One region of the Comamonas sp. GCA5 genome, then DNA from elsewhere that is predicted to be linked to it. Evidence: predicted binding sites of a transcription regulator. Region 1 holds the regulator's gene; each other region holds the start of a gene.
What was found. Region 1 encodes FNR, which switches genes on or off when oxygen is low (the NO sensors DNR and NnrR bind a similar motif). Its sites were predicted from a motif close to TTGATNNNNATCAA; they were not measured.
Positions count from the first base shown of each region.

Region 1 (3,697 bases):
ATACACGTAGCCCGCGTCGATGAAACTCGCGATGGCCGCCGACAGCATGTTCACTTTGTCTGCCGCAGGCGGCAAGTCCTGCTGCAGGATGCGGCGCTGGGCCTTGAAACGCTCGGGCAAGTGGGCGTAGGCATACAAGGCAATACGGTCCGGGCGCAGTTGCGCCACCTGTTGCAGCGTGCGCGCAAACGATTGCGCATTCTGCTTGGGCAGGCCATAAATCAGGTCCACATTGATGGACTGGAATCCCAGTTCGCGCGCAGCGGCCACCAGATCAAACACCTGCTCGGCGGGCTGCTCGCGGTGCACGGCCTTTTGCACATCGGGATCGAAGTCCTGCACGCCGAAACTCAGGCGGTTGAAGCCAACTTCCTTGAGCACAGCCAGGCGCTCGCGCGTCACCGTGCGCGGGTCCACCTCGATGGAATACTCGCCAGCAGGATCAAAGGCGAAACGCTCGCGCAGCATCTGCCACAGCTCACGCAACTCGTCATCGGACAGGAACGTGGGCGTTCCTCCGCCGACATGGAACTGGCTGACCACCTGCCCCCGCCCGCAGTGCTGCAGGTGCAGATCGACCTCGCGCTCCAGATAGCGCATGTACGTGGCCGCACGCTCATGGTGCTTGGTCACGATCTTGTTGCACGCGCAGTAATAGCACAGCGATTCGCAAAACGGGATGTGCACATACAGCGACATCGGCTGCTTGGCAGCCGCAGCGACTTTGCGTTGCTTCAGAGCCAAGATATAGTCGCTATCACCAAACGCTTCCACAAACCTGTCTGCTGTGGGGTAAGAGGTATAGCGTGGACCAGGTACGTCGTAACGACGCAGGAGTTCGGGTGTGACGACAGTCATGAATCTTTTTTCCTTGATTGTTAGACTGTGCACCAATGGCCCGCAACCATCCTTGACGTGAATCAAGAGGTCTGCGATCAAGCAATGCCACAATTTTGACAAGCATCATTCACCGCAATCCCAGTTGTAACAGCTTCTTTTTTTACCGACTTTTAACGCACCGCGTGACCCGCAAGATCGCCTGCACCACGCCGCGTCCGAGTACATGACCCCTCCAACCATCAAAGTAACCTGTTCCAACTGCAACCTGCGCGAGCTGTGCATGCCCGCGGGGCTGAGTGAGCAGCAGTTGCAGCGCATCGACGAAATTGTGGCCACCCGCCGCAAGGTCAAGCGCGGCGGCACGCTGTTCCGCAACGGGGAGCCCTTCACATCGCTGTATGCCATCCGCACAGGCTTTTTCAAGACCTGCGTGGCTACCGAAGATGGTCGCGACCAGGTGACAGGCTTTCAGATGGCCGGCGAGATCATTGGTCTGGATGGCATCGTGCATGACCACCACACCTGCGATGCAGTGGCCCTGGAAGATGCCGAAGTGTGCGTGATGCCGTTTGACGGGCTGGAGGAGGTGTCGCGCGAAGTGACGGCCCTGCAGACCCACGTGCACAAGGTCATGAGCCGCGAGATCGTGCGCGAGCACGGCGTGATGCTGCTGCTGGGCAGCATGCGCGCTGAGGAACGCCTGGCGGCCTTCATCCTGAATCTGGTGCAGCGTCTGCACGCACGCGGCTTCTCGTCGTCGGAACTGGTGCTGCGCATGACGCGCGAAGAGATCGGCAGCTACCTGGGCCTGAAGCTGGAGACGGTCAGCCGCACTTTCTCGAAGTTCGTCGAAGAAGGTATGGTGGAGGTCAAACAACGCCACGTGCGCATTCTTGATACCGCCGCGCTGCAACGCCTGGTTAACAGCCACCAAGACTGCAACAAATAACCACTGCCGCTGCCTCAGAGCAGGTCCACGAAAAAAGCCTTCCTGCATCAACAGGAAGGCTTTTTTCATTCAAGCGTTGTTGGGATAGCAGGCTTGCAGCCGCTCGGGGTCGCCAAGCCCAGTCGACGGCGCCTGGGCTTGGGCATTGACCGCTGCGCTGGGCAGGGCCAGCACCATGGTCATCCAGCCGGCCACGGCGAAGACCGCCCAGAACGCAAAGAATGCCAGGGTGTAGATGGCCGTGCGCGACAGCTCCACCGTCTGCCCCATCCACAGCATGTCGTGCGGGTCAAACGCCGCAAAGACCAGCATCTCCATCACGCCGGCCGCCACAAAGGCCGGCCAGCCAATCCACATCCAGCGTCGTGTCCACATAAAAGCACTCCTTCGCAAGAGGTTGTACCTAAATTGTGTCCACAGCCGCTGAACCATGCTTGTGGGACAAACACTGAATAAAAAAACATAGCTGCCAGCGCTTGATTCCATTGAATTTCAAATAGTTTTCTATTTGAAACCTACTGATTACATGCGCCAGCAGCTATGTTTTAAGCCAATCCCCTCTGCGCGGTCATGCCCCCGTGCTGCCGAGAACAGCACAAACGGCCTGTCAGCGCGCCGCATCACTTGGGTGCCAGGTTGGGCAAATCGTCCGCAGGGGTGGCGGCGTGGTTGCGCACCGCGTGCGCAGGCGCATGGCTTTTGTCCGGGTTGCGCAATTGCTCGTTGATGTTCACGCCCTTCTGGTAATAGTCGGGGTCCACAACCGGATCCGCGCCACGCGTGGCAATGACCAAGGTGACAATGCCCGCCACCACCACGATGGCAGGACCTGCCAGCACCAGCCACACATGGCCGAACTTCCACCAGGGAGCGGTCGAGACTTCGGGCTTCATTTCAGCTTGAGACATCCTAGACTTTCTGAGAAATAAACAAACACCGCGCACAGTGCCCGAGGGGGCCGTGCGCCAGACCCGCATCCACGGTCAACGCGGCACCAGGAACACGGATTTTTCGGACACCCGGCCCTCACCGCTGCGCGCGTCGATGTCGAACACGATGTGGTGCGAGCCGGGCTCCGCCGCACCGTAGGGAATCTGCACCCGCACGGCCACGCCGCGCGTCTGGGCGGGCAGCACTTCGACCTCGCCCCCTTCGACCAGTTCGATCCCGTTGAGCCCATGCACCTGCACATGGTAGGTCTGGGTGGCCTCGGTGGCGTTCATGACCTGCAGCCGATAGACATTCTCCAGCTTGCCACCGGCCACGATCCGGGCCAGCGAGGCACGGTCGCGGATCACGTCCACCTTCAACGGCTCACGCAGCGCCATGCTCACCACCATCGCCACCGACAGACCGACTAGGACGGCCCCGTAAATCAGCACCCGGGGGCGGGCGATGCGCCGCAGGATCTGGGAGCGCTGCCAGCGCTGGGTGACGGCGTTTTGCGTCGTCAAGCGGATCAGGCCCCGCGGGTAATGCATGTTGTCCATCACGTTGTTGCACGCATCGATGCACAAGCCACAGCCGATGCACTCGTACTGCAGGCCGTTGCGGATGTCGATGCCCACCGGACAGACCTGGACGCAGAGCTTGCAGTCGATGCAGTCGCCCAGCCCCTGGGCCTTGTAATCCGCATCCTTCTTGCGCGGACCGCGTGCTTCGCCGCGCACGGTGTCATAGCTGACCACCAGCGTGTCCTTGTCAAACATCGCGCTCTGGAAGCGCGCGTAGGGGCACATGTACTTGCAGACCTGCTCGCGCATGTAGCCGGCATTGCCATAGGTGGCAAAACCGTAGAACAGCACCCAGAAGATCTGCCAGCCACCTTGCAAGGCCAGCAGTTCGCTGCCCAGCTCGCGGATGGGTACAAAGTAGCCCACGAAGGTGAAGCCCGTCCACAAGGCAAAC
Region 1 is NZ_JAZHFR010000012.1:21,913-25,609, reverse strand. Features, by position in the region: gene hemN (oxygen-independent coproporphyrinogen III oxidase) at 1-858, opposite strand, end outside; gene fnr (fumarate/nitrate reduction transcriptional regulator Fnr) at 1,064-1,789, shown strand; gene SJH88_RS04850 (hypothetical protein) at 1,859-2,164, opposite strand; gene SJH88_RS04845 (FixH family protein) at 2,410-2,697, opposite strand; gene ccoG (cytochrome c oxidase accessory protein CcoG) at 2,773-3,697, opposite strand, start outside.

Region 2 (3,697 bases), on a different contig from region 1:
CCAGCTGCGGAACAGGCGCTCGCGCAGCGCCGCCAACACGGCCAACGTGGCATCGTGCGTGACCAGGCGCTCGCCGTAGCGCGCCCCGGTGCGTCCCAGTGCCAGCAAGCGGATGCCGGCACTGGGCATGAAGACGTCGAACACCAGGGCCGTGGCCGGCACCAGCCCGGCCAGCGCCGTGGCGGCAATGAACCAGCCGGACAGGCCCAGCAGCGCCATGCCCATCAGCACGGTCAAGCTGGACAGGGCCATGCCCCCCAGCCACAGGTGGCGCGGCGCCATGGCCGCCAGCGCCACCAGCATGGCGCGTGTGCTGCTGCGGGATGCCTTCATGCCAGTACCTCCGCGCCCTGCACCGGCACCACCCGGTCCATGCGCGCCGCCAGCAATGGGTCGTGGGTGGCCACGATCAGGGTGCGCCCCTGGGCCAGCTGCAGCAAGGCCTGCATGACCTGCGCGGCCGTCATCGGATCCAGGTGGGCCGTGGGTTCATCCACCAGCAGCACCCCGGTCTGGGGCGCCGCCACGGCCAGGCGCGCCAGCGCCAGGCGCACGGCTTCGCCGCCCGACAGGCCCTGCCCGCCCTCCCCCAGGCTGCTGCTGGGGCGCGCCTGCAGCACGGCCCCCAGGCCCGCGGCCTGCATGGCCGGGGCCACGTCGGCCTCGGCCACATCGGGACGGTCCAGGCGGATGTTGCGGGCGGCCGAACCCGCAAACACATGCGGGTGCTGACCCATCCAGGCCATGCGCTGGCGCAATGCCGCCGCGTTGCAGTCCTCCATGGGCACGCCATCCACCCGCACCTGCCCCTGGTGGGTGGGCAGCAGGCCGGCGATCTGCGCCAGCAGCACCGACTTGCCGCTACCACTGGCGCCCCACAGGGCGACATGCTCGCCCGGCTGTATGTCCAGGTGCACCGCCGCGGCCAAGGCAACGGCGCCCGGCGCCTGGATGTGCACGTTGTGCAGCGTCACCCGTGCTGCGGCCTGCCGCGCCCTGGAGGCTTGGGGCGCGTGGGCCGCCAACGCCCCGGGCAAGGGCTGGGCCGCACGGGCCATGTCCTGCAGGGTCTGCACCGCGGCCTCGCCGGCGGCGCGGTCGTGCCACACGGCCGCCAGCTCGCGCAGCGGCTCGAAAAAGCTGGGGGCCAGCAGCAGCACGAACAGGGCCTGCCCTAGGTTCAGGCGGCCGTGCCAGGTGCCGAACTCCAGATAGCCCAGCAGGTGAAAGCCCACGTACACGGCCACCATGGCCACGCCCAGCGCCGAAAACAGCTCCAGCACGGCCGAGGACAGGAAGGCAATGCGCAGCACGCGCAGGGTGCGCTGGCGCAGGGATTCGGCATGCGCACGCAGCCGCTGGGCCGTGGTATCGACCGAGCCCAAGGCGCGCAGCGTGGTCAGGCCGCGCAGGCGGTCCAGCAGAAAACCGTTCATCTGACCCAGCTGCACCATCTGCTCCTGGCTGGCCGCCTGGGCACGCCAGCCCACGATGGCCATGAACAGGGGAATCAAGGGCGCTGCCACCACCAGGATCAGCGCCGCCACCCAGGATTGCCAAGCCACCACGGCGGCAATCACCAGCGGCAGCACCCGGGTGCGCCACATTGCGGTCTGGTAGCGCGACAGCCAGGGTACAATCGCCTCCGCCTGTTCGGCCACGGCGCTGGCGGCCTGGCCCGACGGTACGCGCCGTGTGTCCAGGGGCGAGCTGCTGGCCAGCGCCTGCACCACCTGGGCCCGCAGGGTGTCCAGCTGGGCCCGGGCGGCCTCGAAGCTCAGGCGCATGCCATGGCCCTCGCACCAAGCCTTGGCCGCACCCAGCACCAGCAGCCCCAGCGCCAGCCCACCCACCTCGGCGGCACGACCTGTGGCCATCCACTGCACGGCGGTGGCCAGCAATGCCGCCTGCGGCAGCCACAACAGCGAGGCCACGACCGACCACGCGGTACCGCGGTCGGGACGGCGACGCTGGGCGCGGGGCTTGCTTGCCGTTTGATCGAAGTCAGTGGATTCCATTTGATTCTGAATTTTCAGTATTTACTGAAATTTATGCAGATGCTAGGGTTTCTGCAGAACAACTTCCACACGGGCTCAGGTAGTCGAGTGAAACACTGCGACGTTGATTTCCATCAATTCACCCCGATAGGAAGATGGGTAATGGCCGTGTCATGACCTACACCAAGCCCCCGTGGTGCGCAGGTCAAAAAAACGCCCCGAAGGGCGCTGTTGGGTGATGGCGGCATGCCGCAGCGATGTCACACACGCTCAGCGACGCATGGTCTGCCGCGTTCAGCGCATGGTTGCCATGCGTAGCCATCGCAGGGGCCGTGCTTGGCCGCGCGGCTCAGTACTGCAGGGGCGTGACGTCGATGCTTTCGCGCGGGAAGTTGTTCTGCCACACCAGGGGCTTTTCTTCTTCTCGGCGGCCAGCGGCAGCTCACCTTCCAGGCCTGGGTCAGCGGGGCGGTCTCAAAGCCCTTAGCCAGGGCCTGCACCTGCTCGCGGTACTGCTGCAGGTCCCGCTGGGCGACACCGGCGCGCTGCAGGAAGGCCACGATCTTCTCGGGCGGATTGGGCGCCAGGCAGTTGAAGGGCACGTTCACGGCCACCATCGCCGGGTGCACGCACTCGGTGACGTTCTGGGGCTTGCCCAGGTGCAGGTGATGCGCTTTTGCGAATCGCACACGCTGGCAAACAGCTGCACCGCGGCGGGCTCCAGCGCCTGCTTGTCGGCATCGCTCAGGCGGACGTTTTCCAGGAAGGTCGCGGCCAGATCCTTGGGATAGTCCCGGTCGACCTCCTGCATCTCGGCAACGTTGATGAAATCCCCCTGGCCAGGGAAGGTCCGCGCTGGGCGCAGGTAGGCGTTGAGGGCTTCCATGGACTTGGCATCAATCTGGACGATGGACTTCAGGCCCAGGGCGGTCACCGTCTGGGGGTGGATTCGGCGGCGTGGGCCGAAGTGGCCTGGGCCAGCGATGCCAGCGCCACGGCGCCGAAGGATGTCAATTGCATAAAAAATTCACAAAACAGCGCCCGCGAGAGCGCACTGAAAAAAGACAAGCCCCTGTGGTACAGACCGCCCACTTCGCAGAAGGCAGCCTGGCACACAGGGGCTGGGCGGCTGCGCACGGCAAACCATGGCCTACCGAGGCGCCCGAATTGTAACTTTCTATGTCCTGCGCTTCCAGTCCCCAATGGGACGGCGGCGCCAGAGGGTCAGGCCGTGGCCAGTTGCAGGCGCTGGCGGGCTTCCTGGTATTCCCGCTTGAAACGCGCAATCAGCTCGGCCGCTGGCAGCACCTGGTCGATAGCGCCAATGCCTTGGCCGCAGCCCCAGATGTCCTTCCAGGCCTTGGTGCGGCCCGAGCCAAAGTTCATGGCGCTGGGGTCCGACACTGGCAGGTTGTCCGGGTCCAGGCCGGCCGCGCGGATCGACGGTGCCAGGTAGTTGCCGTGCACGCCGGTGAACAAGTTGGAATACACCACATCGTCCGAGTTGCAGTCCACAATGGCCTGCTTGTACTCCTCGGCGGCGCGGGCCTCCTCGGTGGCGATGAAGGCGGAACCGATGTAGGCAAAATCCGCCCCCATGGCCTGGGCGGCCAGGATGGCGCCGCCCGATGCCATGGAACCCGACAGCGCCAGCGGGCCGGCGAACCATTGGCGGATTTCCTGGATCAGGGCAAACGGGC
Region 2 is NZ_JAZHFR010000115.1:4,123-7,819, reverse strand. Features, by position in the region: partial or broken gene SJH88_RS17615 (ABC transporter ATP-binding protein) at 1-333, opposite strand, end outside; gene cydD (thiol reductant ABC exporter subunit CydD) at 330-2,018, opposite strand; gene SJH88_RS17605 (hypothetical protein) at 2,258-2,626, opposite strand; gene SJH88_RS17600 (hypothetical protein) at 2,602-2,931, opposite strand; gene SJH88_RS17595 (NAD(P)H-dependent flavin oxidoreductase) at 3,222-3,697, opposite strand, start outside.
Region 2: cydD (thiol reductant ABC exporter subunit CydD) is a predicted target of FNR. The motif match lies at 2,122-2,135, and genes of this name have one in related genera.

Region 3 (3,697 bases), on a different contig from region 1:
GAAGACGCAGCCTATGGCGCAGCTAAGAAAAATCAATAGCAAAAATCGCCCGCTTTGCCTGCAACCAGGGATAATTCGAGACATAAATTGCATATAGCTATTGATTTTACAAGTTTAATATCAATTATTAATTGATATTGTGCCCCCCCCGAAACCGTCGACTTGTCGGCCTCGCAGAAACGGAGATTACCCATGACCACTGAATCCAAGTGCCCCTTCCACCAAGCCAACAGCGGCACCGCTGCCAAGGGCGGTGGCACCACCAACCGTGACTGGTGGCCGAACCAGCTGCGCGTGGATCTGCTGAGCCAGCACTCCGCCAAAAGCAACCCCATGGACGAAGGCTTCAACTACGCACAAGCCTTCCAGCAACTGGACTACGAAGGCCTCAAGCGCGACCTGCGCGCGCTGATGACCGACTCCCAGGACTGGTGGCCTGCCGACTTCGGACACTATGGTCCCCAGTTCATCCGCATGGCATGGCACGCCGCCGGCACCTACCGCATGCAGGATGGCCGTGGAGGTGCCGGTCGCGGCCAGCAACGCTTCGCCCCGCTGAACAGCTGGCCTGACAACGTCAACATCGACAAGTCGCGCCGCCTGCTGTGGCCCATCAAGCAGAAATACGGCAACAAAATTTCCTGGGGCGATCTGATGATCCTGTGCGGCAACGTCGCGCTGGAAACCATGGGCTTTCGCACGTTCGGCTTTGCCGGTGGTCGCGTCGACACCTGGGAACCCGATCAGGACGTGTACTGGGGTGCGGAAAAAGAATGGCTGGCGACCAGTGACAAGCCCAACAGCCGCTACAGCGGCGACCGCGATCTGGAGAACCCCTTGGCTGCGGTGCAGATGGGCCTGATCTACGTCAACCCCGAAGGCCCGGACGGCAATGGCGACCCACTGTCGGCCGCCCGCGACATCCGCGAGACTTTTGCCCGCATGGCCATGGACGATGAAGAGACCGTCGCCCTGATCGCCGGTGGCCACACCTTCGGCAAGACCCACGGCGCAGGGCCGGCCAGCCACGTCGGCACCGACCCCGAGGCTTCCGGCCTGGAAGCCCAGGGCCTGGGCTGGGCCAGCAGCTTTGGCAGCGGCCACGGTGGCGACACCATCACCTCTGGCCTGGAAGTGACCTGGACGCAAACCCCCGCACAGTGGGGCAACTACTTCTTCGAGAACCTGTTCAAGTACGAATGGGTCAAGACCCACAGCCCCGCCGGCGCCATCCAGTGGGTGGCCAAGGATGCCGCAGACGTCATCCCCGACGCCCATGGCGGCCCGAACAAGAAGCCCACCATGCTGACCACCGACCTGTCGCTGCGCATGGACCCGGCCTACGAAAAGATTTCGCGCCGCTTCCTGGAAAATCCCCAGGCTTTTGCCGAAGCCTTTGCCCGCGCCTGGTTCAAGCTGACCCACCGCGACATGGGTCCGCGTGCACGCTACCTGGGCCCCGAAGTGCCCAAGGAAGAGCTGATCTGGCAGGACCCCGTGCCCGCCGTCAACCACCCGTTGGTGAATGCCGCCGACGTGGCCGCACTGAAGGCCAAACTGCTGGCCTCCGGCCTGAGCGTGCAGGAGCTGGTGGGCACGGCCTGGGCCGCGGCTTCAACCTTCCGGGGTTCGGACATGCGCGGCGGTGCCAACGGGGCCCGCATCCGCCTGGCCCCGCAGAAGGACTGGGCCGTCAATCACCCTGTCCAGTTGGCCAAGGTCCTGGCCGTGCTGGAAGGCATCCAGCGCGAGTTCAACAAAGCTGCCGAGGGCGACAAGCGCATCTCTTTGGCCGACCTGATCGTGCTGGGTGGCTGCGCCGGTGTGGAACAGGCCGCCGCCGATGCCGGCACGCAGATCTCGGTACCGTTCACCCCCGGTCGCACCGACGCCAGTGCCGAACAAACCGATGCCGCATCGTTCAATGTGCTGGAACCTGTGGCCGATGGCTTCCGCAACTTCCAGAAGCAGGCTTTCGCAGCGCCGGCCGAGGCCTTGCTGATCGACAAGGCACAACTGCTGACGCTGACCGCCCCCGAAATGACGGTGCTGCTCGGCGGCCTGCGTGCCATCAACATCAACACCGATGGCAGTGAGCACGGTGTGCTGACCGCAACCCCCGGCAAGCTGACGAACGATTTCTTCGTCAACCTGCTGGACATGGGCACCAAGTGGAAGGCCCTGGACGATGGCACCTACGAAGGCGTGTGCCGCAAGACCGGCGCCAAGAAGTGGACCGGTACCCGTGTGGACCTGGTGTTTGGCTCCAACGCCATCCTGCGCGCACTGGCCGAGGTGTATGCCGAGGCAGGTTCCAGCAGCAAATTCATCCACGACTTCGTGGCCGCCTGGACCAAGGTCATGGAACTGGACCGCTTTGACCTGAAGAAGTGAGACACCGCCCTGGGGTCCCGGCCCCAGCGCTGGCCCGCTCCAACCGCGCCCTTCGGGGCGCTTTTTCATGGCGGCGTGCACCCACGGTGCCAGGCAACGCGGGGTTTGCCTTGCATCAAGCGGCGCTGCCGCCGCAGACCACGCGCCGCGCCTGGCTTGAACAGCCCTCCGTTTCTGGCGTATGGTGGACCTGTGCACCACCGCTGCACAGGCCTGTCCGAGGGTGGTGTGCTCTCCTGCAACACAGGGACAGGCCCGGATCCTCATTCATGCAGATCACTTTTCATGGCGCCGCCCAGCAAGTCACGGGATCGTGTTTTCTGGTGGAGGCGGCGGACTGCCGTTTCCTGATTGATTGCGGCATGGTCCAGGGCAACCGCGAAGCCCGGGAGCGCAATTACGAACCCTTTGCTTTCGACCCCCGACGCATCGATTTTGTGCTGCTGAGCCATGCACACATCGACCACAGCGGCATGCTGCCGCGTCTGGCCATGCAGGGCTTCAGCGGGCCGATCTTCACCACGCCGGCCACCCTGGACCTGGTCGACGTCCTGCTCAAGGACAGCGCCCACATCCAGGAAACGGATTTTGAACGCAGCACCCAGCGGGCCAGCAAGTCCAACGTGCGACACCGCCACCACAAGATACTGCCCCCGCTGTACACGCTGCGCGATGTGAACCACTGCCTGCGGCTGTTCCACACCGTGGACTACGACACCGAGTTTGCGCCGCATGCCTCGGTCAAGGTGCGCTTTCGTGACGCGGGGCACATCCTGGGCTCGGCCATCCTGGAAGTCTGGCTGACCGACGAACAGGGGCACACCCGCAAGCTGGTGGCCAGCGGCGACCTGGGGCAGCCGGGGCGGCCCATCCTGCGCGACCCGACGCCGATTGACAGTGCCGATGTGCTGCTGATCGAGTCCACCTATGGCGACCGCCTGCACAAAGACATGCCGTCCACCCTCGACGAGCTGGTCGAGGTGGTCCAGCGCACGGTCGCCAAGGGGAATGTGGTGATTCCCGCCTTCGCCGTCGGCCGCACCCAGGAGTTGCTCTATGAATTCCTGAAGTTGTCCTCGCAGGGGCGGCTGGGACCGCTGGACATCTTCATCGACTCGCCGATGGCGATTGCCGCCACGGAAGTCACCCGCAAGCATTTCACGCTGTTTGACGACGAAGCCCGCGAGCTGTTTGCGCAAGCCAAGCAACTGACCCAGCAGTTGCGCATCCATTTCGTGAGCGATGTCCAAGAATCGATCAAGCTCACGCGCGTGCGGGCCGGGGCCGTCATCATCTCGGCCAG
Region 3 is NZ_JAZHFR010000003.1:15,572-19,268, reverse strand. Features, by position in the region: gene katG (catalase/peroxidase HPI) at 193-2,394, shown strand; gene SJH88_RS01255 (MBL fold metallo-hydrolase RNA specificity domain-containing protein) at 2,664-3,697, shown strand, end outside.
Region 3: SJH88_RS01255 (MBL fold metallo-hydrolase RNA specificity domain-containing protein) is a predicted target of FNR. The motif match lies at 2,500-2,513, and genes of this name have one in related genera.